DNA from 2 places in the Paenibacillus sp. FSL R5-0810 genome. Region 1 is predicted to be linked to the other one. Evidence: a T-box and tRNA genes for the amino acid it is inferred to sense, from the RefSeq annotation. Region 1 holds a T-box; the other holds one or more tRNA genes.
The links. A T-box is a leader RNA that pairs with one kind of tRNA and senses whether it is charged. The one in region 1 lies ahead of leuS (leucine--tRNA ligase), so its partner is inferred to be a tRNA-Leu.
Positions count from the first base shown of each region.

Region 2: it has a tRNA-Leu gene. The T-box ahead of leuS (leucine--tRNA ligase) is inferred to sense a tRNA for this amino acid. The anticodon was not compared.

Region 1 is NZ_JBBOCF010000001.1:3,121,738-3,137,913, reverse strand. It holds gene MKX76_RS14250 (sugar phosphate isomerase/epimerase family protein) at 256-1,122, shown strand; gene MKX76_RS14245 (Gfo/Idh/MocA family protein) at 1,191-2,360, shown strand; gene MKX76_RS14240 (Gfo/Idh/MocA family protein) at 2,387-3,460, shown strand; gene MKX76_RS14235 (AraC family transcriptional regulator) at 3,537-4,424, shown strand; T-box leader at 4,473-4,739, shown strand; gene leuS (leucine--tRNA ligase) at 4,831-7,272, shown strand; gene comER (late competence protein ComER) at 7,253-8,095, opposite strand; gene MKX76_RS14220 (ComEA family DNA-binding protein) at 8,273-8,908, shown strand; gene MKX76_RS14215 (deoxycytidylate deaminase) at 8,958-9,476, shown strand; gene MKX76_RS14210 (ComEC/Rec2 family competence protein) at 9,602-12,331, shown strand; gene MKX76_RS14205 (RNA polymerase sigma factor) at 12,515-13,063, shown strand; gene MKX76_RS14200 (anti-sigma factor family protein) at 13,060-14,352, shown strand; gene holA (DNA polymerase III subunit delta) at 14,652-15,671, shown strand; gene rpsT (30S ribosomal protein S20) at 15,768-16,040, opposite strand.
Region 2 is NZ_JBBOCF010000001.1:6,417,955-6,434,130, reverse strand. It holds gene MKX76_RS28860 (nucleotide-binding protein) at 1-273, opposite strand, end outside; gene MKX76_RS28855 (thermonuclease family protein) at 591-1,478, shown strand; gene MKX76_RS28850 (thiol-disulfide oxidoreductase DCC family protein) at 1,501-1,923, opposite strand; gene MKX76_RS28845 (hypothetical protein) at 2,018-2,299, opposite strand; gene MKX76_RS28840 (zinc ribbon domain-containing protein) at 2,389-2,631, opposite strand; gene MKX76_RS28835 (organic hydroperoxide resistance protein) at 2,758-3,177, opposite strand; tRNA gene MKX76_RS28830 (tRNA-Leu) at 3,370-3,452, opposite strand; gene MKX76_RS28825 (helix-turn-helix domain-containing protein) at 3,552-3,908, opposite strand; gene MKX76_RS28820 (PAS domain-containing protein) at 4,087-4,740, shown strand; gene MKX76_RS28815 (alpha/beta hydrolase) at 4,924-6,552, opposite strand; gene MKX76_RS28810 (FecCD family ABC transporter permease) at 6,570-7,592, opposite strand; gene MKX76_RS28805 (FecCD family ABC transporter permease) at 7,585-8,592, opposite strand; gene MKX76_RS28800 (ABC transporter substrate-binding protein) at 8,627-9,655, opposite strand; gene MKX76_RS28795 (AraC family transcriptional regulator) at 9,769-11,454, opposite strand; gene MKX76_RS28790 (KGG domain-containing protein) at 11,834-12,292, opposite strand; tRNA gene MKX76_RS28785 (tRNA-Leu) at 12,487-12,569, opposite strand; tRNA gene MKX76_RS28780 (tRNA-Lys) at 12,613-12,688, opposite strand; tRNA gene MKX76_RS28775 (tRNA-Glu) at 12,763-12,837, opposite strand; gene MKX76_RS28770 (Type 1 glutamine amidotransferase-like domain-containing protein) at 12,951-13,646, opposite strand; tRNA gene MKX76_RS28765 (tRNA-Ser) at 13,811-13,899, opposite strand; tRNA gene MKX76_RS28760 (tRNA-Asn) at 13,906-13,981, opposite strand; gene MKX76_RS28755 (SprT family protein) at 14,012-14,497, opposite strand; gene MKX76_RS28750 (hydrolase/acyltransferase) at 14,612-14,962, shown strand; gene cmpA (cortex morphogenetic protein CmpA) at 15,044-15,172, shown strand; gene MKX76_RS28740 (DinB family protein) at 15,291-15,761, opposite strand; gene MKX76_RS28735 (CGNR zinc finger domain-containing protein) at 15,926-16,176, shown strand, end outside.

The DNA.
Region 1 (16,176 bases):
GCGGTCGGCGCACCCATTATAATCTGAAACGCTTTTTAGGCTAATTATTTGATTGTGGTTAAGGTACACAGACGGAGCTATAGGTTTGCAGATCGGACTATGCTACGATGGGTCATATCCGGCCATTGCAATAATGACAGCGCTGTCTACATAGATGTATCTAAGATTGTAACCTCTGGAAGGCGGGATTTCGAGAGTCCAATGATAGTTAAATTCCCCCGGTGATGATAGGGGACATGAGAGGATGAGCGTACCATGAAAATGTCTGTATTTACGGTTGCAACCCCCGACTTGCAGCCTGAACAGCTGGCCAAGGCCGCAGCCGATGCCGGTATCGAAGGGATTGAATGGCGATTTAAGGAAATCCCGCCCGGCGCCGAGGAGGAGCAGCCTTCCTTTTGGAGGCATAATCAATGCTCCATGGATCCCGGCGGGACGGAGCAGGATTGGCTGCGATTCAAGCAGGCGGCGGAGCTGCACGGCAGACAGAGCATTGCGGTCGTTCCGTATCTAACCTGCGGCGATCTGGCGGAAACGGAGAAAGTGATGAGGGCAGCCAAGCTGGTAGGAGCCTCTTTCATCCGCGCCGGCATTCCGGCTTACAATCGCAGCGTCAACTACAATGAGCTGTACGAGCAAGCTGTAAAATACCTGCTGGAAGTGGAGGATTTGGCAGCCGCTTATGATGTGAAGGCATTGGTCGAGACGCACCATAACACCATTGCGCCGAGCGCCGGGCTTACATACCGGCTCGTATCCCATTGCTCTCCTCAGCATGTCGGCGTATTGTACGATCCGGGAAATATGGTTCATGAAGGCTACGAAAATTATCGCATGGGACTGGAGCTGCTCGGTCCTTACTTGGCCCATGTTCATGTGAAAAATGGCGGTTATCGCAAGCATCCGTCGGAGGACGGGAGCGAGGCAACGTGGACCGGGGAATGGACGCCGCTTGCTCAAGGCGCCGTTCCGTGGCGTCAGGTTATCCAGGATTTGAAGTCTGTTGGTTATGACGGCTATTTCGGCATCGAGGATTTTAGCGGCACGTACGATTCGACCGAGATGCTGCTTCGCTTTGCCGAGCAGATGAAGCAGTGGAGCGAAGATAAACAATTCGCGTAACGAATAATTGGATTTATTTTTATAGATGCGTAACGGAAGATATGAAATGTATGAGGGAGGATTGCAGTATGGAACAAGTTCGTATAGGTGTAATCGGTCTCGGAATGGGCTTCTCGCATGCCAAGTCGCTCGCGGCTGGACGGATCGCGGGAGCACGTCTTAGCGCCGTATGCGATTTTAATCCGGCCAAGCAGGAGATGGCCAAAGAGACGCTGCCTTCGGATGTGCGGATCTTTAGCGACGTGGATGCGATGATGGCTTCAGGAGAGGTGGACGCGGTCATTATTGCAACTCCGCATTACGGGCATCCGCAGGAAGCGATTCAAGCGCTGAACCGGGGGCTGCATGTGCTGATCGAGAAACCGGCCGGCGTCTATACCAAGCAGGTCCGCGAGATGAATAACGCAGCGGCTGCAAGCGGCAAAGTGTTCTCCATCATGTACAATCAGCGCTGCAATCCGCTTTATAAGAAGCTGCGGGAGCTGATTGCGGATGGAGAGCTCGGCGAAATCCGGCGCATGAACTGGATCGTGACGAACTGGTACCGTTCCCAGAGCTATTACGATTCGGGAGGCTGGCGTGCGACCTGGTCCGGCGAAGGCGGCGGCGTGTTGATCAATCAATCTCCGCACCAGCTCGATTTATGGCAATGGACGACAGGCATGATGCCGAAGAGAATTCGGGCATTCTGCGCGTTCGGCAAGTATCGCAACATCGAGGTCGAGGACGACGTGACCGCTTACGCGGAATACGAAAACGGCGCAACCGCCGTATTCATCACGACCACCGGCGAAGCGCCGGGCACGAACCGGTTTGAAGTGACGGGAGACCGCGGGAAAATCGTCATCGAAAACGGCAATCTTACTTTTTGGAGACTTCGGGTGCCGGAGCCGGAATTCAACCGTCAGTATACCGGCGGCTTCGGCGAACCGGAATGCTGGAAGTGCGACGTTCCGATCGTGGGAGACAATCCGCAGCATAACGGCATTATTCAAAATTTTACGGATGCCATTCTGCACGGCACCCCGTTAATCGCTCCGGGCGAAGAGGGAATCCATGGACTTACCTTGTCGAATGCAATGCATCTGTCCACGTGGACGGATAACTGGGTGGATCTGCCGCTGGATGAGGATCTGTACTATAACCTTCTGCAGGAGCGGATCGCCGCCTCGACCGGAGAGAAGACGGTGCGGGAGATCGGCCCTTTCGATATGAGCAAAACATTCGGAACCTACTAAATACAAGAAATAGGGGAGGCAGCAATATGAACCGGAGTGATGGAATGCGATATGCGCCGGTAGGCAAAGCCCAGCCGGTCTGCAAGCCCGGGGAATTCACGATCGCGGCCATGTCATTGGAGCATGGACATATTTACGGCATGTGCAACGGTCTTATCGAAGCGGGGGCCACGCTGAAATGGGTGTACGACCCGGACCCTGGGAAGGTAAAAGCATTCTGCGAGGCATACCCCGGCGTACGGCCGGCTTCCTCCGAAGCGCAAATATTGGAGGCTCCGGAGGTAAAGCTGGTCGCGGCTGCGGCGATCCCTTCGGAACGCTGCGGGCTCGGGCTCAAGGTGATGTCGCATGGCAAGGATTATTTTACCGACAAAACGCCGTTTACGACGCTGGAGCAGGTAGAGGCCGCCAGGGCGAAAGCGGCGGAAACCGGCAGAAAATACATGGTTTACTACAGCGAACGACTTCATGTGGAGAGCGCGGTTCATGCCGGCCGCTTGATTCAGGATGGAGCGATCGGCAGGGTGGTTCAGGTGCTCGGCACAGGCCCGCATCGGTTGAATGCGGCATCGCGTCCCGATTGGTTTTTCCGCCATGAGCAGTACGGGGGCATTTTATGCGATATCGGCTCCCACCAGATCGAGCAGTTTTTATTTTATGCAGGCTGCAGGGATGCCCAGGTGCTGAGCAGCAAGGTCGGCAATTATGCGAATCCGATGTATCCGGAGCTCGAGGATTTCGGGGATGCCACGCTGCTTGGCGACAACGGGGCGACGAATTATTTCAGGGTCGACTGGCTGACGCCGGAGGGACTCGGGACATGGGGCGACGGCAGAACCTTCATCCTGGGAACGGACGGATATATTGAGCTTCGCAAGTATATCGACATTGCCAGACACCCGCATGGCGATCATCTGTACTTGGTGAACAAGGACGGGGAGTTCCATATGGAGCTGAAGGGGAAGGTCGGCTATCCGTTCTTCGGTGAGCTGATTCTCGATTGCCTGGAGCGGACGGAGCGCGCCATGACCCAGGAGCATGCCTTCAAAGCGGGAGAGCTGTGCGTCAAGGCCCAAAACTTAGCCGTGCGGATCGGATAAATCCATTATAATAAAGGGAGACCCCGCCAAAATTCCCGGGGAATTGATTCATAACCTCGATAAGGGGGATTCCCACATGTCTTCGCGGTTGACGACTCCACCATCCTGGATGCCGGGCTTTGACCGGATGCTGCTGAGGGAACCGATTGAACTCGGCTGCTATAATGACCGGCCTTTATCCGGCGGGACTTTCCACTCCCACGCTTTTTACGAAATTTATTATTTTCATGAAGGACGCTGCACGTATCTGATCGGAGACTCCGTTTTTGCGCTGAAGCCCGGGGACCTGCTCCTGATGAACGGGTTGACGCTGCATTGCCCGAATGTGGAGCCGGGTTCGCGCTATGTCCGGAGCATTATCCATTTCGATCCCGCCTGGGTGTGCAGGGAGCTGCCCGAATCGGCAAGATCGGTCCTGCTGGATCCCTTCGAAACGCTGCGCAATCACCGGATGACGCTGACTGGGCAGAGGAGGGAAGAGTTTGAGCGGCTGCTGGAGGATATGAACCGGCTGCGGGGGGCGGAAGCTGCTTTCAAGCAGGAGCGATTGAAGCTTCGGCTTCAGGAAATGCTGTACGTCATTGCGGGCTGGTGTCAAAGCGAAGTGCAGCAGCAGGATTCGATCTCCGATAAGGAGCGTCATGTACAGCACGTCGTCTCGTTTGTGGAAGAGCATTACATGGAGGATTTGACGCTGGACCGAATTGCCAGGGACATGCATCTTACGAAGCATTACTTGTCCTCTTTGTTCAAGGAGGTCACCGGAACGACCGTATTCAAATATGTGTACCACCGAAGAATTAACCAGGCCAAAATCCTGCTGAGACTGCACCCCCATATGAGCATTACGGATGTCAGCCGGGCGGCCGGCTTCAAGCATTTGGCCCATTTCAGCCGGATGTTCAAGACGATGGTCGGAACGGCGCCGGAGCATTACCGCAAGTCCCAGGGCGAACTCCGTTGACTTGGCGCGGTTTTTTGGGTATAATAGCCACATTAAAATGGAAATCATAGTAATGCAATGATGGGGACTAGTAGTTCCGCATGCGATCATGCAGAGAGCCGGTGCATTTGGTGGAAGCCGGTTGACGCAAGGGATGAACTCGCCTCTGAGCAGCGGCGCGAACCCGGCTTTCGGATCTTAAGAATGCTTATTTATCCGTCGGTCGATGAAACGTCGCCGTCTCATCCGCGATAAGGATGCAAAGGGAGTGAAAGGCAAAGCATGCCTTGCACTAACTAGGGTGGTACCACGGGAATCAAACCTCTCGTCCCTAGCGTCAGCGCTATGGATGATGAGGTTTTTTTGTTTTCAGGACAGCGGCATTAACTGCCTTGTCCGTTCGACAGTGAAGGAGGAGCTATGTAGTATGACGGATCAACAATCAGCCGGCCACGGCTATAAGCCGCAGGTCATTGAACCGAAATGGCAGAAGTATTGGGAAGAGAACAAAACCTTTAAAACCGAGGACAACTCGTCCAAACCGAAATTTTATGCACTCGACATGTTCCCGTATCCTTCCGGAGCGGGTCTTCACGTCGGGCACCCGGAGGGCTACACGGCCACCGACATCATTTCTCGCTATAAGCGGATGCGCGGGTACAACGTGCTTCATCCGATGGGCTGGGACGCGTTTGGCCTTCCGGCAGAGCAATATGCGATGGATACAGGCAAGCATCCACGCGAATTCACCATCCAGAACATCAATAACTTCCGCCGCCAGATCAAGTCGCTCGGATTTTCTTACGATTGGGACCGGGAGATCAGTACGACGGATCCGGACTATTATAAATGGACGCAATGGATCTTCATCCAGCTGTACAAACGGGGCCTTGCTTATGTAGCCGAGGTGCCGGTGAACTGGTGCGAAGCGCTGGGTACGGTTCTTGCGAACGAGGAAGTCATTGACGGCAAGAGCGAGCGCGGCGGCCACCCGGTCGTCCGCAAGCCGATGCGGCAGTGGATTCTGAAAATTACCGAGTATGCGGACCGGCTGCTTGAGGATCTGGATGAGCTGGATTGGAGCGAAAGCCTGAAGGACATGCAGCGCAACTGGATCGGCAAATCGGTCGGCGCCGAGGTGCGGTTTGATATCGATGGGCATGACGCCAAGCTGGAAGTGTTCACGACCCGTCCGGACACCCTCTTCGGCGCAAGCTACTGCGTGCTGGCACCGGAGCATGAGCTGGTGGACAAAATTACGACCCCAGAGCAGCGGGAAGCGGTGAAGGCTTATCAGGATCAGGCAGCCCGCAAGAGCGACCTGGAGCGTACGGATCTGGCAAAAGACAAGACCGGGGTATTTACCGGGGCTTATGCCATCAACCCTGCCAGCGGCGCCAAGCTGCCGATCTGGATCGCCGATTACGTCCTCGCCGGCTACGGAACCGGCGCGATCATGGCCGTTCCGGGCCACGATACCCGCGACTGGGAGTTTGCGAAGCAATTCGGGCTTCCGATCATTGAAGTGGTGAAGGGCGGCAACGTGGAGGAAGAAGCTTACACCGGAAGCGGCGAGCACGTCAATTCCGGCTTCCTCAACGGAATGGACAATGAGGCTGCTATTCAGGCCATGAACGAGTGGCTTGAGAAAGAAGGCAAGGGTAAGAAGAAGGTCACGTACCGGCTGCGCGACTGGCTGTTCAGCCGTCAGCGCTACTGGGGCGAGCCGATCCCGATTCTCCACCTGGAGGACGGAACGATGAAGACCGTTCCGGAAGACCAGCTGCCGCTGCTGCTGCCGGACGTGGATCAGATCAGACCGTCCGGCACCGGCGAATCTCCGCTGGCGAATGTGACGGAATGGGTGGAGACGGTTGATCCCGAGACGGGCATGAAAGCCCGCCGCGAGACCAACACGATGCCGCAATGGGCAGGCAGCTGCTGGTACTATCTCCGTTACATCGATCCGCATAACCCGGATGAGCTGTGCTCGAAGGAGAAGCAGAAGGAATGGCTCCCGGTAGACCTGTATATCGGCGGCGTCGAGCATGCGGTGCTACACCTGCTGTACGCAAGATTCTGGCATAAGGTGCTCTATGATCTCGGAGTCGTCGATACGAAGGAGCCGTTCCAGAAGCTCGTGAACCAAGGCATGATTCTCGGCAACAATAATGAGAAAATGAGCAAATCCCGCGGCAATGTCATCAACCCTGATGATATCGTGAACGAATACGGAGCCGATACGCTTCGGGTATACGAGATGTTCATGGGGCCGCTGGAAGCGACCAAGCCATGGAACACGAACGGTGTTGAAGGCACGCATCGTTTCCTCTCCCGCGTATGGCGTCTGTTCATCGGCGATGACGGCCAGCTGAATCCAAAAATCGTGGACGGGGAAGGTTCCGACGAATGGAAACGTATCCTGCACAAAACGATTAAGAAGGTTACCGAGGATATCGAGCATATGCGCTTCAACACCGCAATCAGCCAGTTGATGATCTTCATCAACGAGGGCTACAAGGCGGATGAGCTCCCGCGGAAGGCGATGGAGAATTTCGTTCAAATGCTGTCCCCGCTCGCGCCTCATCTGGCTGAAGAGCTGTGGAGCCGTCTGGGACACACCGAGAGCATCACGTATGTTCCTTGGCCGGAATACGATGAGGCTTGGACCGTAGAAGCCGAGGTGGAAATCGTCGTCCAGGTGAACGGAAAAATCGTGGACCGCACCAAAATTGCTAAAGACTTCGATCAAGAAGCCATGCAGCAGCATAGCCTCTCCCTTCCAAATGTCAAGCAGGCGCTGGAAGGCAAGAGCATTCGCAAAGTCATTGCCGTTCCGGGAAAACTGGTCAATATCGTGGCCGGTTAACCGAGAAGCCGAATGCGGCGTCCAGTTTTGCCAGATCCTCCTCATACTTGTCGTGTGTGGTTTCGATCAATTGGTAGAACAAGCCGTTCAGGTGCGAGTTCAGTAAAATGAGCGCCTGAGCGGTGATGCCGCCGGGTACCGCGACCCTTTCCTGAAGCTGTTCGGGGGAGAAGCCCTCCTCCGTTAGCAGCTTCCCTGTGCCGACCAGCATTTCGCCGGCCAGGGCATTGAGCGTGCCGCGGTCGATCCCGGTCATTTCGACGGCAGCGTCAATCCATTTTTCCAAGAATAAACTTAAAAAAGCAGGCCCGCAGCTGGAGAAATCGGAAGTGATTCGCGTGTGCGATTCCAGAATCTCAACGGGCCTGCTGATATAAGACAGGAGGCTTTCTATAAGCTGCCTGTCTTCTTCTTTTATTCGGGAACCATACATACATAACGAAGCTCCGCCTCCGGTGATATTGGTAATGCTGGGTATGATTTTTGCCACCTTGCACGGCAGCGCCGATTCCAGGTGAATCAGCTGGACAGGGCTTGTAATCGATACCGCAATTTGATGCTCCGAAAGCCGGTCCCTGATTTCACTGCTGACGGATTTGAATTCGAGCGGCTTGACACAGATGAAGAACAGATCGCTTTCCGAAGCCGTTTCCTTATTGCAGCTGCACACGGTAAGACCGGGATGTCTCTTGGACAGCTGCTGGGCTTTCTCGGGGGTACGGTTGCTGACCCGAATTTGCTCGGGCAGGAGTGCGCCCGATCGAATGAAGGCATCGATCAATAGACTGCCCATACTGCCCGTACCGATAAAACCAACCTTCATGTGTACGTCCCCTCCTTTCGCGCTTTACGGCAGAAATGTACCGTTACTACGTTTAATGTATGCGGCAAGGATGGCGATTCATGACGGGTTCGGATACGAATTTGCGGTTTGAGATCGAAAAATCTTCAAAGTCTGGATGAGCAAATCATGTTTATCATGAAAAGGAGGATTTAAGAGATGAGGCGTATTCCAGTGGGATGGAGTGTATCGGCCGCGGCCTTGGGCTGCGTACTGATCCTATTTGCCGGCGGCCCGGAGAAAGGAATTCAGGGCTGGCAGCCTCTAAATGATCAGCTTGAGCAGGCGATTGCCGCGAATCATCCGGAAGGGGAAGCCCCGCCGGCCGGAGGTGCTGGAACCCGTACTGAGGCGAGCCGAGGTGAAGCAGGGTCCGGCGGGCAAGCCCTTGAGACGAAGGCGGCAACGGAGGGTGCGCCTGTCGCCGCCCAGTCCAGCAAGAATGAAGCTCATTCCGAAGGAGAAGCTCCTGCGCAAGCAGATGCGGACGCGGCGACGCCCCCCGCTGCAGCTTCCTCCGGTGCGCCTCCGGCAGGCTTGGGCACCGAGGCGGCAACTCCTACAGAAAGCTCATCTTCGCTGCCTGCGGCCGGCGCGAGGTCCGGCCTCATTAACGTGAATACGGCGGATGCCGCCGGGCTGATGGAGCTGCCCGGCATCGGGCAGGCTAAAGCAAAGGCCATTATCGATTACCGGAACCAGCACGGGGCGTTTCGCAGCGTGGCCGATTTAATGAACGTGAAGGGCATCGGTCCCAAAATGCTGGAGAAGATGAAGCCTTACGTTGAACTTTAGCTGTGTGCTACAATAAAGGAGACATTGATAAGGAACAGGTGAATGACGGATGAATACGGATCGACGGAAAGATTGGGACACATACTTCATGGATATTGCTTATATGGTATCCACCCGATCCCAATGCTCGCGGCGCCATGTCGGGGCCGTGCTCGTGCAGGGCAAGAAGCTTCTCGGAACCGCTTATAACGGAGCTCCGATGGGGGTTCCGGATTGCTCGGAGGCGGGCTGCATGATCGCCGAGGACTATGAGCTTGTTGTTCAGGACGGGAAGGAAACGGTAGTGAAGAAGCAGCGGTGCATTCGAACCATTCATGCAGAACAAAATTTGCTGCTGTTTACCGACCGGATCGACAGGGAAGGAAGCACGGTATACGTAACCGACGAGCCTTGCTGGACCTGTGCCAACATGCTGGCCAACAGCGGAATCGTCGAGGTGGTATTCCACCGCCCGTATCCGAAGGATACGGAGAAAGTATCGAACATGATGAAGCAGAAGGGGATCCTGTTCCGGCAGCTATCGGGGTATGAGCCGCCGCGGGAGACGATGATGGCGGTGAAGGAATAGAGACGTTCTTGAACAAACGAATAATCGCGATGCGGGGAAGAACCTTTGTTTGCAGTGGATTGCAGGCAGGGGTTCTTTTTCTATTGTAATTAACGGGATGATGCATTCGGGAAAGGAAGGTCGGAATGATGAGGCGTAGGCCGCTGCTAGTCTTTACGGTGCTATGGGTGATCGGAAGCAGTATCGCCTGCCTGACCTCCGGATGGAGGATGGCGCTGGCTGCGGCCGGTATTCTGCTTCTGCTGCTTGTGGTTTGTCAATGGGAGCGGGTCGGAAAAATCTATACGATATGCATGATATTCTCCTTGTGTTGTTCCGCTGCTTACTGGGAGTGGCATGACGCGATGAACGTGTCCGATTTGCATGTCCCGGCCCTAGAACGCGGGGAAGCCGAGTCGATTCCGATTTCAGGAGTCGGTGTTATCTCTTCGGAGGTGGCGATTGACGGGGATCGCGCGGATTTTACGGTATCGCTGCGCCATGCGGAGATCGAAGGAATACTGCCGCCGGATGCAGTGAATCGGGATCCAGCTAAGCTGCCGGGCAATTCGATGGAGACGGCAGACACCGTCATGGTTCAGGTCCGGCTGCTGGAGCAGGCGGAACAGAATATCGCGGCAGGCTGGAAGCGCGGAGATTCCGTTCATGTGTCAGGCGAGCTGCAGCAGCCGGGGATCGCGCGTAATTTTGACGGCTTCGATTATCGCCGCTATTTGCGCACGCAGAAGATTCATTGGATCGTGAAGGTAAAAGGGGCTGACCAGGTAAAGGCTTCGGCACCGGACGGATGGCGCGCCTCCCATATCCTGCGATGGAATGATTCCTTGCGCGGAGCGCTCGGGGATCGGCTGGAACAATTGTACGGCGGTGTTCATGCAGGGTATATGAAGGGACTTGTCATCGGCAATCGGGATGATTTGGATCCTGATACATTCTCGGAATTTTCAAGGCTCGGTCTGACGCATATCCTCGCGATCTCCGGCATGCATGTAGCCGTTATTGTAGGATGCCTGCTGTTTATTTGCTCTACGCTCCGGCTGACGCGCGAAGCCTCGCTTACGGTGGTGATGTGCCTACTGCCTGCGTACGTCCTCTTGACAGGGGCCAGTCCATCGATTGTCCGGGCGGGCATTATGGGAATGATCGGACTGTATGCGGCAAGGCGGGGGCTCCTTAAGGACGGCTTGCATATATTAAGCGCTGCCGCCTTGGCGATGCTGATGTACAATCCATATTTTCTGGTCGACGTCAGCTTTCAGTTATCCTTTATCGTCACGGCCGGGCTCATGATCTTTGTGCCAAAGATAATGCCGCTGTTGTCCTTTATGCCCCGCTGGCTGGCGGGGACGGCCGGCGTTACCCTCGTTGCCCAGTGGGTATCCTTTCCGCTGACCATCTATTACTTCAATCAATTCTCGCTCGTATCCGTCGCCGCGAACTTGTTGTTGGTGCCAGTTATCAGCTTGATCGTGCTCCCTTTGGGGATGACGTCTCTGCTGTTAAGCTGGGGCTGGATGCGGGGAGCAGGCTGGATCGCCGGTCTGACCGAATGGTTGAACGATTTGACGTTCCGGCTGGTCGGCTGGATGAACGGCTCGGCATTGATGACGATCTGGCCTTCGCCGGACTTGCTGTGGATCGTTGTATATTTTGCGCTCTTGTACGGCCTGCTGCATATATTAAGCAAGAGAGCCGAGGCGATCCGCCAGTTCAGGGAACAGCCAACCGATGATACGGTGCCCCTGGATGGCGCACGGAAGGAAGCCTTGATAAGAGACCGCTTGAATCATGTTGAGGCGGCGGGGATATTTCCCCTGCTGGACCGGTTGTCCGGCGCGCTTCGGTGGAGAGGTTATTGGCGGATGAGCGATTATATCGTTCGATTCGGGGGAAGGACAGCTGCTGCAGTATTAGCGTTTGCGCTGTGCCTGCTTCTGTTCGATGGCTATCGCCCCTCGTCCCTGCACGGGGCGGGCTTGGTGCAGTTTTTGGATGTGGGACAGGGCGATTCGATCCTGGTCACAACGCCGGAAGGCAAGCATATCCTTATTGACGGCGGCGGGACACTCAGCTTCCGAAAGCCTTCGGATGCATGGAAGGAGCGAAAGTCTCCATACGAAGTCGGGGAGAAGGTCGTCGTTCCCTTGTTGAAAAAAAGGGGCGTGCACCGGCTGGACGCTGTAATCATGTCCCATGGAGACCAGGATCATATCGGCGGACTCCAAGCCGTGCTCCGTGAAATTCCTGTGGATTCCATCGTCTTTAATGGCAGCTTGACCGATTCGGACGCCTTTCGCCAAAGCATGGCGATCGCCCTTCGGAAGAATATTCCCGTATATCGCGCCGGAGCGGATCTTATGGAATGGAAGCTTGGCAAGGACACGGAAATCCGGTTTTTGTCCCCGGTCACGTCACCGTCCGGCGAGAGCGGCCAGGCATTATCCCTGGTCAAGGAGCAAAATCATGCCTCGCTCGTATTCGTGCTTCACATGAACGGATGCCGGTTTTTATTCACCGGCGATACGGACGAAGCGGCAGAGCAAAAAATATTGCTTCATATGGAAGAGCGTACAGATGGAGGCAGCCTGCCGCTATTAAATGAACCGATCGATGTGATGAAGGTTGCCCACCACGGGAGCAAAACCTCCACGTCAGTCCGGTGGATGGACGCCTGGCAGCCGAGGGCTGCAGTCATCTCCGCCGGCGTTAACAATAGGTACGGGCATCCCCACCCGGATGTGGTCGCCCGATTGGAGCAGTACCGATCGGTGATATACCAGACAAATCGGCATGGCGAAATTCAAATGATCGTAAAGGACGGAGCCATAAAAGTGCGATCCAGACTAAATCCTTAGAGGGTCTGTCCTGAATAGCCTGAATCGTAGTATGATCGATGTGGTATGAAATAACAGGCGGATGACGTTGCTCTATATATTTGGTATAGTTAGATGAAGTTTCTTAAAAATTCATAGATTACATACTGCAACATTTTTGTCATCATTTCCGTCTGTATGTATGCAGGGAGAGGGGGATCCACTGTGGTGGAGCAGGGACTCATCAGAGCCGCTCAATCGGGCGATCGCGACGCTCTAATCACCCTATTGCGAGAAATCGAGCAACATGTTTACCGAACGGCCTATTATATTCTGAACAATGAACAGGATGCGATGGATGCTGCTCAGGAGGCATTGATCCGCGTGTACACCAAGATCAATTCCTATGAAGAGAAAGCGCAGTTCAAGACCTGGGTTCAGCGGATCGTAACCAACATTTGCATCGATAAATTCCGCAGGAACAAGCCGACGGTGTCCATTGACGAGCATGATCTGGTGTTTCAGGACAGCCAGGATGTCGAAAGAGAAGTCATGTCGGGCTACATTGCCCAGGATATTCAGCAGGCCATCAATCAGCTGCCGGATCATCACCGTACGGTCATCGTCCTTAGGTATTTGCAGGACTTATCCTACAACGAAATCGCAGACTGCCTGAATTTGCCGCTGAACACGGTCAAATCGTATTTGTTCAGGGCCAGGCAGCAGCTGCAGAACATGCTGCATGAGCATCAGAAAGGTGGTGTATCAGGATGAATTGCCAAGAGGTGGTGGAACGCATGCACCGGTATTTGGACCGGGATCTGACTCCGGAGGAGACGGCTGAGATGTTTCAGCATGTGGCTGTTTGCAAGGAGTGTGCGGAAACCTTTCAAATATTGAAAGCATTGAATCGTGAGCTTGAGGATCTGCCGGCCGTGTCTCCGCCTGTCAGTTTGGTAGATGCGATTATGCCCAAACTGGTTGCCATCGACCTTGAACGCGGCAGCCTCATGGATGAGCAGGCAGCGAAAAATGAGAAGTCTTCCGAGATGACGCCGGAGCTTGGCCGGACGAAGCGAGCCGGCAGCTGGTGGGGCACCATCGCAGGCAGAACCGCAATCGGCGCTGCCGCCGCGGCCGTTATCTTGGGAGTGGCGATATTCAACTATCAGCCGAAAATGCTGTCGGATGCCGAGCTTCCTTATAACGAGGAAGCAAGCACGACAAGTGCAGGGCTGCCGGATGCCGCACCTGAAGCGGAGCATCCATCCGAGGAGCCGAGAATCATGAACAAGGATGCCGGTTCGGGCTCGGCCGAAGGCTACACTCCGATGAACGAGGCAACTCCTTCCGAAGACGAGCCTTCAAAGGAAACCGGAAGCGATGAGACGGCCAAGGATCAATCGGATCCGCCAAACGCGGCGGGTGAAGGAAACGGACAGCCGAAGGACTCCGGTGACCCGAACGCGAGCGAATCGAATCCGGCGGCTGGCATGAGAGCCCCGGTCGAATCGAATGATAAAACCTCAACCCATTCGGCCAACGCCAATTCGTATAATCCCGGATCGGCAGAACCGCCATCCGATCAAAGCGAGCCAGCCAACGGCGGCAGCTCGGACGCCGTGTCTCCGCCGCAGGAACCTGCCACTCCGAATGCGGATACGCAGCCGCCGGCCCAGGATCCGGCAGCGGATGAGGGCGGCAGCGCGGCAGCGCTGGAATCGACAGAGCCGGCGGATCAGATGATGGGCATCATGAGAGCTCCGGAACAATGGACATCGCCGAATGCGCGATACATGGCTTCCTCGGAGGGAGATCAGCTTGTGATCTATCGGGTTCCGGCTGCAAACAGCGAAGCTGAACAGCAGCAGTCGATGGAAGAGATCGGAAGGCTTCCACTGGGTGGAAGCTTGGTGTCCGGACAATGGTCCCCAGACAGCTTGACCTTCAAGTACAAAGTCAAAGTCAACGCTGAACTGATCGAATCGGTTTACACCGTGGAAGAAACGGCCCCGCCGCAGTCCGGGCAGCCGTCTTCCAAGGAACCGCCGGCTAAGCCATAAGCCGGGGCACCCGCATATTTTCCGATGTGAACTTATAGAAAAGAGCGTATTGCTCGCACAATTACCAGGAGATATGAATAAGATAAATTAGAGAGAGCATTATACCAACCACCGTCGTATGACCGGCGGCGGGATGTTTCTAGAGCATCCTGTCCGGCGTTTATATAGATGTGTTGGGACGAAGGGACCTTGCCGCTGTCATAGCCGAGGTCTCTTTGTTTTGGCAGCGGCTCTTCATTCGCTATCGCTTTCGGGTCGTCTTTTTTGGTATAGTGTACAGAGAGAAAGGGGGGACGCCGATGGATGCCAAAGCGGCGGCCAAGGCGGTCAAGCAGGGGGATGTGTCTTCCGTATATTTGCTGTACGGCAGCGAAAAGTTTCAGATGAGGGAGTTTGCCGAATTTCTGGAGACCCAGCTGATTCCCAAGGAAGATCGCGACTTTGCCATCGTCCATATGGATTTGGGGGAGACTCCGATTCAGGCCGTGGTCGAAGAAGCCGAGACCGTTCCTTTTATGGTTCAGAAAAAGCTTGTTTTCGTACGAGATACATCGTTTTTTACTGCGGCCAAGGACAATGGGAAGGTAGAGCACAAACCGGAGGCCTTGCTTGAATATTTGAACAATCCAGCCGATTACAGCGTCATTGTGTTTATGGTGGGAGCGGAGAAGCTCGATGAACGCAAAAAGGTGGTCAAAGCGGTTAAAAAAGCAGGAGTCTCGCTTTCCTTTGCACCGCTCGGCGGCGAGGATCTGCTGCGCTGGGTGGACAAGCAGGTACGTAATCGAGGGTGCTCCCTGCGCGAGGGAGCGGCTGAGACCATCGTCCGCAATGCCGGGACGAGCCTTCAGACATTGGCCGGCGAGATCGAGAAGCTGTGCCTGTATGCAGGCGAAGGGGGAACGATCGATACCTCCACGGTCGATATGCTGGTAGCCCGCAGTACGGAGCAGAATGTATTTGCCTTGGTGGAGGATATTGCCAACCTGAGGCTGGATAAGGCGCTCGGCATCTACTATGAGCTGCTGAAGCAGCGGGAGGAGCCGATCAAAATCGCGGCCCTGATCACCAGGCAGTTCCGGATTATTTTGCAGGTGAAGACGTTGTCGGCGCAGAGCTATTCGCAGCAGCAAATCGCTTCCCAGCTTGGGCTGCATCCCTATGCGGTGAAAATCGCGGGAGAGCAGGCGCGTAAATTCGAATCGGCCCGGCTTGAAGGCATTTTGAACCATCTGGCGAATCTGGATTATCAGATGAAGACCGGAGCGGTGGACAAGGTGCTGGGGATCGAGCTGTTTTTGCTGAGACTGGGCGCTTGATCACATAGCTGTGGCGACCAGGCAACAATTCAAAAAGCCCTGACCCGGTATAAACCGAAGGTCAGGGCTTTTTCCAATGTCTTATTCAACAAACGATTACGCTTGGGACGTAAGAGCGTTCAGTCTTTTCGCCAGACGGGATTTCTTGCGGGCAGCTGCATTCTTATGGATCAGGCCCTTTGTAACAGCTTTATCGAGCTTCTTGGAAGCGGCTTGGAAAGCAGCTTTAGCAGCCTCGATTTCTGTACCGTTCAACGCGACGTCAGCATTTTTAACTGCTGTGCGAAGCGCGGATTTTTGAGAAATGTTAAGCGCATGGCGTTTGTCGTTAGTCTTAACACGTTTAATCGCGGATTTGATGTTTGGCATTACATTCACCTCCTGTAAGGCATTTCAATAGAGCGAAATGGTTCACAACTTAAAATATTTTAGCATGGAGGTAGACAAAAAGCAATACTAAACAAGACTTCTGCATAATCTCTTCCCTCCTCTCACACACTAGTAG
Region 2 (16,176 bases), 3.3 Mb from region 1:
AGGCGGACAAGAAGCAGGTATCTCAGCGCCGTCGTTAAGCAGCAGCCAAGGCACAGCCGGGTCGCCAAGCTGGAACCATGCCATCAGCATCGTTGCATCTCCAACCACGAGAGCTGGGGGTTCTCTCGACTCCATATATTGAAGAAACGCATCCTGTTGTGTGAAGGCGGTTACCTGCATCGACGAGCTATAGGAGCTTCCGTTTACGTAGTTCAGCAGCGGTTCTATATACCTGGAATCCTGTACGGCCAGCACGAATCGTACCGGTAGCATTGCATATCCCCTCTTCCTTTCCCTGACAACGCAAAAAAGCACCATTCATGCCGCAACCCTGCGGTTCATGAACGGTGCTTCCGTTGACTTGTTATAATTTGACATTAGAATAGCATAGCCGCCAGCAGACGGCAAGCATTATTTTTCTGCAGGATATATGCCTTTACCGCTATTGCCAAAACAAGGATATATGCAATACTATAAAAGCTTGGAGCAAATATTTTGTATATAGAACTTCCTTATATAGGATGGGTTAATAGAGTCTCCTAATCCCTACCCATACATATCATACAGCCTAGTCAGGAGAGTGACATCACGTGAAGAAACGAATCTTAACCGCACTGTTAACCGGTCTGCTGCTGTTGTCCGGCTGCAGCCAGCCGCTAGCGCCACCTGCTTCGAACGAGAAGACAGCTGCTGCCCCCCAAACGGAACAGACAACGTCCACGAAGGCGGCACAAAGCCAAAGTCCGAACGGGAAGCAAGCCTCTTATCCTACTGACGACCTGAATCTGCCCCGGGTACCCGTCGAGCTCGTCAAAGCGGTGGACGGGGACACGATCAGCGTTATGTTTGAAGGCAAGAAGGAGAACGTCCGGATGCTGCTGATTGACACGCCCGAGACAAGCCATCCCAAGCTGGGAGTCCAGCCTTTCGGACCGGAGGCCAAAGCTTTCACGAAGGAGCTCGTTGAGCAAGCCGACAAGCTCGAATTGGAATTCGATATCGGTCCGAACCGGGATAAGTACTCCCGGCTGCTTGCGTACGTTTATGTAGACGGAAAAATGGTCCAAGAAGCGCTGCTCGAGCAGGGGCTGGCGCGGGTAGCCTATATTTATCCGCCGAACGTCCGTTACGTTGATAAATTCAATGATCTTCAGCGCATCAGCAGGGAAAAGGCGCTCGGCATCTGGAGCGTCGAGAATTACGCGCAAGAGGACGGCTTCCACCCTGAAGAACAGGACAGGGACGCTCAATCCAAATCCACCGCCGCATCCGGGGAATCCCCGGAACCGGCAGAGACAGTAGCATCTGCTGCAGGCAGCGCCAAGTCCGGCTGCAGCATCAAAGGGAACATCAACTCGAAAGGCGAAAAGATCTACCACACACCCGAATCGCCATACTACGAGCGGACAAAGGAGGAGCAATGGTTCTGCACCGAGGAGGAGGCCGTCGCGGCCGGGTTCCGGGCTCCCCGCTCGTAGGGGCCATTCGCATTCCGGGAATTTATGAGAGGAACCGGCGCCGGATATCCGGCGTCGGTATCATGCATGCCTCGGAGCGGCCGAACCAGCGGTAACGGTTCTTGGCCACGATGCGGTACGCACGGTCCCGGATCGGACGAGGCACGATGATCATCGCATAGGCGAGCGGCCACGGAAAGCGGAGCCGCCGGGCAATGCGCAGCGCCCCCTGCGACCGGGTGTAGTACTTTCCTTTTTCAATCAGCACCATCGTATCCCCGCCATCCGGCGTCAGTCCTCCCTGCTCCAGCAGTGACTGCCCGATCTCCGATTGGAGCGATGCGAACCGGAAATGGCCGGCTGGATCCCGCTGGATAATAAATCGGGTCAAGCCCTGGCACAAGTGACACACCCCGTCAATCAACACGATGGCGTATTCTTCGTTATCCTTGCCCGCCTTCTTCATAATCAACCTGCCCTCCTTTGGTTACGATGCGACCCTAAAACTCGCCCAATAAGAAAAAACGCAGGAAAATTCCCGCGCTTCATCATGCGTCGCCTTATTCAGATTCGACCGCTTTGCTCAACCACTCGCCGTCTCTCATCTGCTGATCGAAATCATCTGAAAATTTATCCATGCATTTACAAATGAAATCCTTGCGGCATACTGGGCATGGCACTTTCCCAAGCCGGCTCAGCGCCGTCATCTTCCACTCAGGAAACCGGTTGTAGAACACGCGGCAATCCGTTCCGTCAGCCAAATGGATAATGAATTCGTACAACCCTTCCTTCTCATTGCTCCCAGCTTTGGTTACATCTGTAATCTGCGGTTTGTATGGCATGTCATCACCCGTTTATATTGATTTGTAATTGCTTATGACTGGTTGTACTTTCTGGTACTTAGTCATATTAAAGAATTTTAAAGGCGATGTCAACCGAAGAACACATCGAGGATTGAGCCGATTTGGCCGCGCTTTTTCCCCTCCAAAATATCCGGATTAAACACTTCCACATACCCGCAGTGGGTGCAGGATACAAACAGGAAATGATTGTGTTGAATATCGAACAGCTTGCTGAGCCCCGCTCCCGACATGGATACTTCCTTCGTCTCGCACTGAGTTCCGCGGCATTTGCTGCAGACAAACCGTTCAGCGATCATCTCTTCAATACGCATAGTATGCGCTCCTTTCAAGCTGCCTTTTAATAACGGAATACGGCGAAGTATGGAAAAAGTTCCATATTGTTATGCAATAAAAAGGGGATTATCCCTCATGGAGGACAATCCCCTTCTATTCAATCGTCAGATTACGTTCAGCTCCACATCGATGTTTCCTCGCGTCGCTTTGGAATACGGACAGAACGCATGCGCCTTTTTTGCAAGCTCCTCGGCCTGGCTCCGCTCGATTCCCGGCATCTCAATCTTCAGCTTCACGGCCAGCTTAAAGCCATCGTCCGTTTCATCCTTGCCGATCATCACCTGAGAATGGATGGTCACGTCTTTGAGCGTTACCCCTTCCTTGCGGGCGATATTGGCCAGCGCGCTTTCGTAGCAAGCCCCATATCCCGCTGCGAACAATTGCTCCGGATTGGTTCCTTCCCCTCCGGGTCCGCCAAGCTCCTTCGGCATGCTAAGCTTATGATTAAGAGCTCCGTCGGACGACTGGATCGAGCCCTCGCGTCCACCAACAACCTTCACGTCAGCCGTGTACAATGGTTTCATAACTCGCCTCACTCCTTCATGCCCTATTATGAACGCTACAATAAGACTTTAAACTTGTGGCACAAATTGAAACGGTATGTAAAGGCTTTGTCGGCACAGGAAAGAGTCAAACCGGGGCGTTCGAGACAACAAAAAAAGCCGATGCCCAAGCTTACGCTTGAACAACAGCTTCTTATGCCGATTCAATCATAATGCGGTAGAGAGGACTCGAACCTCCACGGGTATACACCCACTACCCCCTCAAGATAGCGTGTCTGCCATTCCACCACTACCGCATATAATAAAGAAGTTCTTCAGCAGAACATTCCCTATTATATAGCCATAATCCACAATTGTAAAGATCCAATTATTTCCCGCACGCCATAGCCTTGACGCTAAGTCTTCTCGTTTCGCTTATCCCTGCGGTAAGCCGAAAACTCAAGGTACTCCCGGATGAACTCCTTCTCGCGCTCTTCGAGACCCGACAGCGCGGATAGCGCCGTTTCCGCCTCATATTCCTCTCTCGTTTCATTCACCCGGGTGGTGGGCTTGCCCTTCCCGATAATCAACCAGTCCAGGCTAACGGAGAAAAATGCTGCTATTTCAATTAATTTATTCGTACTCGGCGTTGTTTTCCCTCGCTTCCAGTCACCAAAATTCCCTGTGCTGATCCCGAGGGTTTCACAGAACGCCTTCTTCGTCATACCCCGGCTTTCTATCAGATGTTCGATTCGTTGGTAAATAGACTGCATCAAACAACCGCCTTCCTGATTCTCTTTCCAAGAAAAATTACTTAAATACGTATTTTCCTCTTGCAAAACAACTTAAATACGTGTATAATCTATCTATGTTGCCTAAATTATACCATAGGACCCATGGATCGTTGTACCTTTTACCCATGAGTCTATTTCGTAAGAGGAGCGAACCCTTTTGCCCTACGATACCATGAGCACAGCTTGGAACTATGCCGTCCATGCCTTGAACAGAGGCTTAATGATCATTACGCCCGACGGCATGATCGATAAGATAAACGATCCGCTTGTAACGATGTCCGTAAGATATGGTGTCTCGCCTGATTTTCAATGGCAGGGGGCATCATTTTTTGATATTATGCCCTGGTGCTTTGGGGAGGTCGATTTCGGCAGCTTGGACGGTGAACATTATTTATCCTCGGTCAGAGCCGTTCTGGAAGGAAGCCGGCCGGATTGCGTCCTGGAGTATTCGGTCTCCCGGAACCGTAAAGTATTCTGGGTGCTATGCGAGGTCCAGCCGCTGTCCGAAAGCAGCGATAATTTCATTCACGGCGCCATCCTTTCCTTTACCGACATTACAAAGTATAAAGAGCGGCAAATCCTGCTCGAGCAGACGCTTGCCCGCAGCCTTCCGCTCCCGGAGCACATCCCCATCTGCGCCGTATGCAAGCATGTCAGCCAGGAAGAGACATGGGAACCGGTTGAAAGCTATCTTGAGAGACGCCTTCCCGTCGAATTTACGCACGATATTTGTCCCGAATGCATCCGCAGGCTCTATCCGAAATATTCCTCCGCGCTGGACGATGACCATGCCGGAGAAACGGAGGAATAACCACGCTCATCGTTCTCCTCGCTTTTCGTACATTCGCCATTCCCGAAGTTCGCCACCCTGGCGGCCTGCAGCCTATGCGGGCGGATTCAAATACGAGCACATTATAAAAAAGCAGTATAGGATCCATCGGGTCCCATACTGCTTTTGTTTTGTTATAACTGGTTATATCTGCGTTGCTTCCTATTATGAACTGATCAGACGGAGAAGCGGGCTTACCAGGGACGGCAGCACGGATACATGGCCCTCCCCTTCGATTTCATGAAGCTCGGCGTGCAGCAAATGCCGGTGCTCTCGCAGCTTTGCATACAAATCCCTTGCGTCTTGGACCATGGCGGGCTTTTCTTCGGTACCGACAAAAATGCTCAGCTCCCGCTGCAAGTCGAACGGCTGAAGGAATGGCTTGGAGACCTCCCATGTCTTATACAGCACATGCTGCTTCCACCAGACTGATGGGCTCGCTGCAATATACCGCCGAAAGATGTGGGGCCTCGTGAACAGCGCATAGAGCACAAAGAAACCGCCCAAAGAATGGCCGAACACCGACTGCTTCTCGGGATTCACCGGATATCGCGACGCAATGCGGGGGATCAGCTGAAGCTCGATAAAATCCAGGAAGTCTTCGGCGCCGCCGGTTTCCGGCCACGGCATTCCGTTCGGACGGACGGGGAGCTCGTGTGCCGCTGCAGGCACGGTATAATCGTAAAACCGCTCATCCGTCACGATCGGACTGTCGCTGTCGTAGCCGATCCCGACGATGATGGAAGGCGTTATGCCGCGCGGTGTACGGGATTGCAGCCTCACCGCCTCCGCCAGCGTCCCGAAGGATGCATTGGCATCAAGCGAATACAGCACCGGATAGCCGCCTTCAGGCGGCGGTCCCATCGGCTCGGCCACGGATATTCGGTATACGCGCCCAGTCGACTCCGACTGCATGTTCCATGTAACCGTGCCTGATATGCGATAAGCGGGCCCAGCCGTCTCCGGGATGCCGCGTATTCCTTCCGCCGTAACGGCTTGGCCCTCTGTCCTTGCATCCTGCTCCATCGCTGCTCGGGCCTCCACAGCAGCCCCGCTGCCATCTTCGTCAAACAGCCACGACACCGCATCCGGGAATCTCCTGGACATAAAGATCGGATCATGGGTTCCATCCGGATCCATGTGGAGCCTAACCCTGGAATCCGCTCCTTCTTCCCCCGTCCAAATGCGGTATGCCTCCAGATTGCTCGGGGTCATGAACTGCTGGATTCCTTGCTTGTAGGCCCCTTCGTATTGACCGACCGACATATAGACCCGGAGGCCCGGCGGCAGCTTCTCATGGCCACGGATGAACTCCATGACGCCTTCATACCATAATGAGGCCGATAGCATGCCGATCCGGCCGAACGTATCCGGCCGCCAATACCCTGCGAACATGGAGATCAGCCCGCCGAACGAGGCGCCGACGATCCCCGTATGCTCCGGCTCCGGCAGCGTCCGGTAACGACCGTCAATGTAAGGCTTGATGCGATCGGCGACTTCATCGACGTACTCTCTTCCCCGTCCCCCAAAAGGAGGACGGCCTTCAAGCAGCGACTTCGCCGGCCATGGCGTATATTCATCGTTCCGCTTCTCCGTCGCGATCCCGACCAGGATCAGCTCTCCGAGCCTTCCGTCCTTGAACAGATGCTCTAAATAATTCAAGCAATCCATGAAGGAATCGCCGCCGTCCTGAACATAAGCTACAGGATAGCAGCGGTCCGAATGGTGATAAGAGGGGGGCAAATACAGGGTTAGTTCTCGGTCCAAGGCCGAAAGCTTCTGATATCGGTTCATAGTTCCTCCCCGGATGATCAAGATTTTCTCATGCGAAACAATAAATAAACGAAATAAGGAACGCCGATCACCGAGACGACGATGCCTGCGGCAAGCTCTGCGGGAGCAAAGATCGTTCGTCCGATGAGATCCCCGATCATGATGATCGCCATGCCGGCAAGGCCGCTGACCGGCAGCATATACCGATGCTTCAGCCCGACAAGCTGTCTGGCCAAGTGCGGAGCGATCAGGCCGACAAAGCCGATGCTGCCCGATACGGCGACGCTTGCGCTAACCAATCCGATGCTGCAGAGCAGAAGAACCCTTTTCTCGCGTTCCACCGATACGCCAACGCTTTTCACGCTCTCCTCGCTGAGCTGGAACAGATCAAGCACGTGGGCACGGCTCCAAATAATGACCGGCAGAACTAGCAGCCAGGGAATCATCGTCACCACGAACTTCCAGTTGGCGCTGTGAAGGCTTCCTGCCAGCCAGGCAACCGCCATCTCGTAATCCTTGGGATTCATTTTGAGTGCAAAATACATCGTCACCGCCCCGAAACCGGAAGCTATTGCAATCCCGACCAGAATGAGCCGCTGCGGATCGAGCCTTCCACCTTCCCTTGCAAACATATAGATGGCTCCGGTAGCGGCCAAACCGCCCGCCACGCCGAACATCGGCATCATCATGACACCGGTCCAGCCTGTCATCGTCAGCTGTCCTTGGAAAAGGAACATGAACAGCACAACCGCCATGCCTGCTCCGGCATTGATGCCGAGGATGCCCGGATCCGCAAGCCCGTTGCGGGTAACGCCTTGAATCACTCCTCCTGCCGTGCCGAGCCCGAAGCCGACGAGCGCGCCAAGGACGATTCGCGGCAGCCGGAATTCGAAGACGACGAGATCGAATTCGTGGCTTGAATCGATGCGCAGCAGCGTGCGAACGACTTCCGCGACGGACATATCAAACGTTCCGCTCGTCAAGCTGAAATAAAAAGCGGCCAGCACCAGTACAATCCCTGCGCCGAACACGAGGCCGAACCGGCCGGTAGCATTACGCACGCTGCGCCCCTCCCCTCGTTTTGATTAAGTACAGGAAGAAGGGAACGCCGATGATGGACGTGATCACGCCGACCGGCGTCTCGAACGGGTAATTGACGAAGCGCGCCAGAATATCGCACAGAGCCAGGAATAGGCCGCCAAGCACCCCGGAGACGGGAACGATCCAGCGATAATCCGAGCCGGACAAATACCTCGCAATATGAGGGATGATCAACCCGACAAAAGCCACTTTCCCCGCAAGCGCAACCGACACGCCGGTCAGAATGACAACCGCAAGCATCGCCAAGGCTTTAATGATCCATGGCCGCACGCCGAGACCTTTAGCCGTATCGTCTCCGAGCGAAAGGAGCGTTACCGATTTGGAAAGCGTTAAGGCAAGCGCCAAGCCGGCCACAGCGAAAGGGATGCTCAGCTTGATCAGCTCCGGATCCATCGCATGCAGACGGGCATTGTACCAGAGGCTGACCGTCTGTGAGATTTGAAAATAAGCCGCGATCGCCTCCGCCGTACCGCTGAGAAACGTTCCGATTACGGTGCCGAGTATGGCGAGCTGAACCGGACGCATGCCGCCCGGTATAAGCCAAGCCAAGCCGAATACGACGGCGGCCCCGATCGCGGAGCCGACTAGCGAGCTGACAATATACAGGCCGGAGGAGGCATTCGGCATCAGCACCATAAACAGCGTGACCGCGAACACCGAGCCGTCCGACACCCCCATAATCGAAGGGGACGCAAGATAGTTCCTCGTCATGCCCTGCATCAGCGCTCCCGAAACCGCAAGAAAAGCGCCGATCAGCATGGCCCCGATGACCCGGGGGAGCCGGGAGCTCCGAATGATCTGATGATCCACGCTGTTCGGATCGAAGGCAACGATGGCATCCCAGACGGTATTCATCGTAATATTTTTGGCCCCATACAGGATGGAAGCCCCCATCAGCAATAAGCATACTGCCGGGGCCATCACCAGGATGACAGCCGGCAGCGATTTCTTGAATCCCATGAACAACAATCCTTATCCGTTTGTGCCGTGATTTTTATTTCGCCAGATGCTCCACAGCCGCCTTCAGAAACTCGATCTTGCTGTACGCCGTTCCGCCCTGAGCAAGCGGATCCACGACGTTCACGAATGCCTTGCCGTTCTTGAAGGCGTTCAAATTGCTCATGATCGGATCGTTCTGCAGCTCCTCCAGCGCATTCGGTGTATCCTTGTTCTCGTCAGGAGAGAACTGGATAAATACATAATCCGGGTTCATCTCGGCGAACTTCTCTTTCGAGATCAGCTCCTGCGCCTCTACAGCCGCTACCTCAGCCGGTACCGCTATCCCCAATTCCTCATACAACACCGGATTGAAAAATACGCCAGCCGGATAAATGTACATCTCTCCCGCACGGATTCGGAGCGCGACGACCTTCTTGTCCTTCAGGCTATCGCCCAAACTCGCTTTGGCCGCCTCCAGATCCGCTTGATATTGGCTGATGGCCTGCTCGGCCTGTTCCTCTTTCCCGCTTAGCTCCCCAAGCAATCTCAGATTCGCTTCCCAGTTGGTCGACACATGGGAATACGGAATCGTCGGCGCGATTTTATTCAACTGCTCGACAACCTCCGGCTTGAATTTCGTCGAACCGAGGATCACGTCCGGTTTCAGGGACAAAATGGTCTCAAAGTTAGGCTCCGTTTTCTCTCCGATCGACTGCGCGTTTTTCGTTATCGATTGAAACATTGGGGGAAACTCGCCGGAGAACGAGATGGCTCCAACCGGATTCACATCCAGCACGATGGAATCCTCCATTGCCTCGACAGCACCTGTAATCACGATCCGCTCGGTATTTGCCGGAAGCGTGTACTCCTGATCCAAGTATTTGACAACCTTCGTTTCGGACGATGCCGGTGCCGTTTCTTCTTTCTCTTTGGTTCCGGCATCCGCATTCGCTGCTCCAGCTGGTTCCGAACCGCCGGTTGCCGCGATGCCTGCATCCTCCGATTTATTCGTTCCGCCGCCGCAAGCGGACAGCACCAGGGCTGCCGTAAGCAACAGCCCCAAGATCCATTTCGTTCTCTTCATCTCTCTCCTGCTTCCCCTTTCAAATCTCCATAGTTGATAATGATTATCATTATTGATTATGTTAAGGGATAGCGATTCATTTCGCCATGGACGAAATGCGGATTGCCCATGGATCATTTCCGGATACGGGCAGTTTCGGTAAAGAGCCTGCAGGCCTCCTCCGTCATTCGTTCCATCGCGACAGGAGAATACTCCCGCCATGGGAAAGAGGGCAGCTGGTGCACACGACCCTCCCTTACGGCAGGAATCATCAGCCACTCCGGCGACGCCTGCACCTGCTTCCAAAAAGCGAGTGTTTCCGAATCCTGACGAACAAGGAGAAGGATATGATCCGCTCCGCATTCCTTAATCGCCGTTACGCTCAAATCCTCAAGACCATGACGGTCAGCTTCAAGGAGGGATTCAAGCGCCGGCTGCAATTTCAGACGATCGTACAATAGTTCCTTCATACCGGGATGACTGTAAGCCGTAAGCTCGCGCTGATGGATGCGAAGCGTCAGGACCGTCTTCTCCTCATTCGGAAGATTCTCAATTGCGCTGCAGCAATTCGCCGTCTTCTCCTGATACGATTCGATCCAGCTGTCCGCTTCCGGCCTCCTGCCCAGCTTGTCCGCTAAAGCAAGCAGTTGAACGCGCCATCCCTCCCGGTCCCCCGGCATCACGTATATAGGCGCAATCTTCTCCAGCAGCTCCCGTTCCCAAAGCTCGACCTCTTGTGCGCATATAATCAGCTCCGGGCTTGCTGTGGCCAGCCTTTCCAGATTCGCGGATTTGTTGTGGTTCTGTCTGTAAGCGTCAAGATGCACGGGGATTTCAGAGCCAAGGGCATGATAATAGTAAGGGGACCACTTGGGGTGGACCGGCGCGGCATAAGGGACGAATTGGAGCGGCATCGCATATCCGAGGAGCGAGGTCGAGCCGTACAAGGCGATTTTGTTTTTTCGTTTTTTTCTGTATTCGGATGGAGAGAGGCCGAAGCTTTTCTTGAACTTGCGGCTAAAATAAAACTCATCCTTATATCCCACCTGATGCGCAACCTCCCGAAGCAAAGGCTCGGACCGCAATAGCAGTAGCTTCGCCTTATTCATGCGGATGCCCGATAGATAATCCATCGGGGTGTGGCCGTAGGTGTTCTTGAACACTTCGGCAAAATATTTCGGGCTAAAGCCCGCCAGATCTGCCAATTGATCCAGCGTCAGCTCTTCGTCATAATGCTCATGCATATAGTCTTTGGCCCGCTCCAGCGCCTGCCGCTTACCCTCGGATTGACCTGAAACAGATTCCGTAATCATCGTGTACAGCAGCTCCTGAAAGTCAAGCTGTGCCCGCCACTTCTTCATCCTGTCTCCGCTGTGAAAATATTCATAGAGCGAGCTGCAGGAGCTGTACAGCGATTCCGGCAGGCCGGCTTCGCAAAACTCTCCGCAAGGAATCAATACGGAGTCATCCGCCTCACGAAGGTGCCCGCTCCCCGGCAGCCCTTCATAGAAAGCAAAATAAAGAATGGCGATGACGGCATGCGCCTGCTTCTTCCTCTCTTCACGACCGGCCTTGGTCAGACAGAAGGTAGAACCTGCCCGGCAGATCTTAACGCTGCCTTTGCGCATATGCAGGCTCTGCTCCCCCGTATGGAGGAACGATTCCCCTCCCATCTGCAGAATAAGTGCCGATTGCATCGTAAGCTGGTAATCGAGCGGCAAATCCTGCTCCCGGAATATTTCAATATTCCACAACCAGGCCGTCAGGCCCCCAAATTCCTTAATTCCGTTCAGTACCTGGCTATTCCCGGCCACATCCATATGTAAAAAACCCCTATCATAAATGAGAATGGTTATCATTATCATATATTCACATAAGGATCCTTGTCCAGCGAATTTCGCTCAAAATATGTATGCCGATTTCAAACTATGCCGCCTTATCTTAATCACCGCCTTTAAGGCTTAATGCATGAGGGGGAGCTGGAAACGCTGGAAACGTGCTGCCCCATCCTATAGACACAAATAAAGCAGCTGCGTATCCAGTATGGATTCGCAGCTGCCTCGGTTGTTAAACGTCGATTTGCAGGCTTATCTACGCGGTCCCGCATGCATGGAGCATTTGGCGGGGCTTTGGAATGGGCGCTAGCACCAAACCTAATGGCTGCTAAGCCTGCCTTTTCCGAACGATTCGGCGATAATGTTAATCACCGCGGCGCTGGCGTGCTCTTGCCTCGCCGCCTTTCCGCCCTGCTTCCTCACGGCTCATCTTGCCGTCATTGCCGTCGCTGTCATTTCGGGCTTGTCCACCCTTCTGCCCGATCTCCTGGTAGAACTCACGGTCATGGGAATCGGAGGTTGCTTCGCCGCCTTTGCGTCCGATCTCCTCATAGAACTCTCGTCCATGAGACTCCGCGGTGGCTTCGCCGCCCTTCTGGCCAATTTCTTGGTAGAACTCCTTGTCATGGGATTCGGCAGTGGCTTCGCCGCCCTTCTTCCCGATCTCCTGATAAAACTCCTTATCATGAGACTCCGCAGTGGCTTCGCCGCCTTTGCGTCCAATCTCTTGATAGAACTCTTTGTCATGATTATTTGCTGTAGCTTCCCCACCTAAACGTCCTGCTTCTTCACGGCTCATCTTACCATTATTGTTGTTAGCCATTCTGAATCACTCCTTATAGGTTTTTAGAAGTTGTACTCGTCTACGGTATGATATTAACCTCTTCTGCAAATATGAAACATTATCTCTTGCGTATATGTGTAATAAAAAGTCGGGTGCATCCTCCGCATAAAGTTCATAAATACGAAAGAAACCCTGCACTGTACCGTACAGGGTTTCTCATTTCCATTCATGTATGCGGTAGAGAGGACTCGAACCTCCACGGGTATACACCCACTACCCCCTCAAGATAGCGTGTCTGCCATTCCACCACTACCGCATAATATAAAGATGAAGCGAATCGATCACTTTATCGAAAAAACTGGTGAGCCATGAAGGACTCGAACCTTCGACACCCTGATTAAAAGTCAGGTGCTCTACCAACTGAGCTAATGGCTCTCGATGACAATCATGCAGCTGCCATAAAGACTTCCCAACCATCCGGATTATGATCCGTGATGCGATGATGAAAGTGGTGACCCGTAGGGGATTCGAACCCCTGTTACCTCCGTGAAAGGGAGGTGTCTTAACCCCTTGACCAACGGGCCACTTTAAGCACGTCGCCGTGACGACAAGATTGAGTATAGCATAAATTCAAAAAAGATGACAAGCCCTTTTTTTCATTTTTTTATATTTTTTTTGCAGACACCATAAAAGGCCATTAACCCAGCCATTTCACCTGGAGTTCATGCTCTTTCACCGTATCCCCGGATCGCTCTACGCGGTATGCTTTCGCGTCGGGCCTCGAGCTGACGACACCGTGCAGGCGCCCGTCGATGAAATGCAATGCGGCTCCATCGTCTGCGGCATAACCAGGCCGAACCTCTCCTTGAAGGATCAGTTCATGGTAAGCGGGCCTCCGCTTGCTCTCTCCGTCATAATGCGGGCAATGGCTCCCCGCGAGCAAACCAAGGCCGTTCAGTTTATACAGCGGGCCGTTTAGCGGATCGGTAACGCCTTCTTCAAACCAGCAGATCGACCCTGCGCTGAGTCCGGTTAAAACGGCTCCACGCTCATAGGCTTCCTGCAGGATTCGATCAAGGCCCCACTCTTTCCACAGCACCAGCATGTTTCGGGTATTGCCGCCTCCAACATAAAGGATGTCCTGCTCAAGCACATAGGTTCTCAGATCTGTGAAATTGGGCTGGAAAAAGGATAAGTGGCACGGCGTGCAGGGCAGCGAACGAAATGCAGTATAGAACCGCTCCACATAGTTGTCCGCATCTCCGCTCGCCGTCGGAATAAAGCATACCTTCGGTGACTCTTTCGAAGCTTGCGCCAGTACATACCGGTCAAGCAGCAGGTTGTCCGGCTCCATGGAGAACCCCCCGCCGCCCATGGCAATTATCTGTTTCATCTCTTCTCCCTCCAGATGTCTATTTCCCTGATACTGCGGAATGACCTGCCCAATTAGTTGGTTGTTCGCTATCCATACAATAAAGCTTCCGGTCCATATCATCCCTACGCAAGAAAGCCCCCGGTCACTGATGTGACGGGAGCTTCCCATGGTGTGTATCTGAACGGAGAGAGAGGGATTCGAACCCTCGCACCGCTTACGCAGTCTAACCCCTTAGCAGAGGGTCCCCTTATAGCCACTTGGGTATCTCTCCATGAAATGGCTCCCCGAACAGGACTCGAACCTGTGACAACTCGATTAACAGTCGAGTGCTCTACCAACTGAGCTATCGGGGAACGTCAAGTCGATTAGCTAGTAATAATTTATCATGACTTCTTGGGGGAGTCAAGCTGTAGAAGCGTCAAACGTCCGCTGCAGCGACCGCACCGGTAACGCGCCGGGTTCATTTTGCGCTTACGCAAATATTCGGTTCCGCATGCCCCGCATCGCAGCTTGTATCGATAAGGCTCCGGCTTCCTGCCCGCCGGCTTTGCCGCCGGCAGCGACTTGCAAAACCGGCTGCCTCCCACCGCCTGCAGCAGCTGTTTAAAGTCGGGATCCCGGTGACGGTAGCCCCTCCCCGCCAGGTGAAGATGGTAATGGCACAGCTCGTGCTTAATGATCTTCTCCACCTCTTCCGGTCCATTCGCGGCCAGCTGGTGAGGGTTGATTTCGATGTGATGGCTTTTCAGAAAATACCGGCCTCCGGTGGAGGATAAACGGCGGTTAAACGTTGCTTTATGCCTAAAGGGTACCCCGAAGCTCTTCAACGAGACGCTTTCAACCCAGGCCTGCAGTTCCTCGTTGCTCATTTCCTTCATGGTTCCTGCCTGTTCCTTTCCTAGGCTTGTAAATGCTACTTGAATTTTAACTTCCCTCTGGGCTACACTGTCAAGTAGAAAGTCATGGAGGGAGAACCTGCGAACATGCCAACGATGCGTTACGTAATCCTACAGCGGCAGCATGAGCTGGAATTTGTGGAAATGCCCAGCGACTATGCGTATCAGCTCAGCGCGCTGAACCTGCGCCTGAATAAAGAGATCGACAAACTGACCGCTCCCGGCAAGCCGCGGCTGCCGATTGCCATAGCCGAGTGTGACAGCCTGGATTTGCTTCAGGAATCCATGAGCATCCGGAACGGACTGGAGTACATAAATGAACTTGAGCAATCCTTTGCTTCCCTGAATGAGAGCGAATATCCGCTCATTGCGTTGCTGACCGAAATCCGTGCACTTCAAGCTCAGCTTGAGCAGTGGTATGAGGAAGAAGGGCAATAAATCCATGTAGACCTGCACGCTTTGGGCCTTTTCCCCATATGCTATCCATACAGATGGAATTAGCAAGAGGAGGAGATACCCTTGCCGCAATGGCTCTGCAATCAATTGACGCGCGCCTTCCGCAAAAAGGACAGACGTCAGATCAAGCTGCTGAACGAATGCTGGTTCTTTTACCGGAACTCCCCGGGCGAGAAATCGAATGTCAGATAAGACGCGCCGCTCATGATCAATAGCCAAGGTATGTATGAACGACAAGCCGGACATCTTTCGTCCGGCTTGTTTTTGCATGCATGGATAATAGCTGTCCTCGTCGCTTCTTGAACAGCGGCTACGAGAAATGGCGCTTGGCCGGCCACGAGCCCTGCATCTTCCGCAGCATAATCAACTGTCCGATATGGTAGGCGTCATGGGTAATTAAGCTAACAAACCGCTGCGGCGATTCCTCAAGCTCCTCCTCCGGCAGCTGCTCGATCTTCTGCCTTAACGCTGCATGAACGTCCTTCAGCTGCTCTTGAGCAAACTGCCATGCTTCCTCGCTCCGCTCTTGAACGATGAAGGTCTCATCATTATCCGCCGCCTCATGGCGCAGCGTTGTCCCTTCAAGCCGGGCAAGCAGCCGCTGTTTGTAATACAGCAGATGCAGCACGTTCTCCCAAATGGAGTTGACCGGGCTCCCTTCAGGCTTCCACAACGCTTGCTCCGCTGTCACATCCTTTAATGCATCGAGCGCAGGCGGGTACCAATCCTCCTGATCCATCACATAATCCCAATTCTGAAGCAGCACGTCCCGTAAACTCATCCTCATCGCCCTCCCCATGATATTAGCGATCAAAGCATGTAACTATCAAATGATGTTTAGACCGTTACAACCAACTTATCATACCTTCACTCTATTTTCAAGTAACTGGCAAATCTCATGTTTGATTGTTACAATAGGAAGCAGCCAAGAAAGGATGTATCACCATGCTATGGGATGATTTTTTGAATAGCGAGTGGCGCGACTGGCGGGGCAGCGGCCGCTCTGAGGATCGGCTGGAACGTAAGGATTGGGTAGAGGAGCTGATCCGCAATCACCGCCTCCGCGTGTCCGCGTTGCCGACCGCTCAAGAGATGGATAAGCTTCGATCGTTCCGCTCCTTTCTTCTGGGTGTTGTACGGTCCATCGCTACTGGAGAAGCCCTGCACGAGAGCCAGGTCAAGGAGCTAAACCGCTG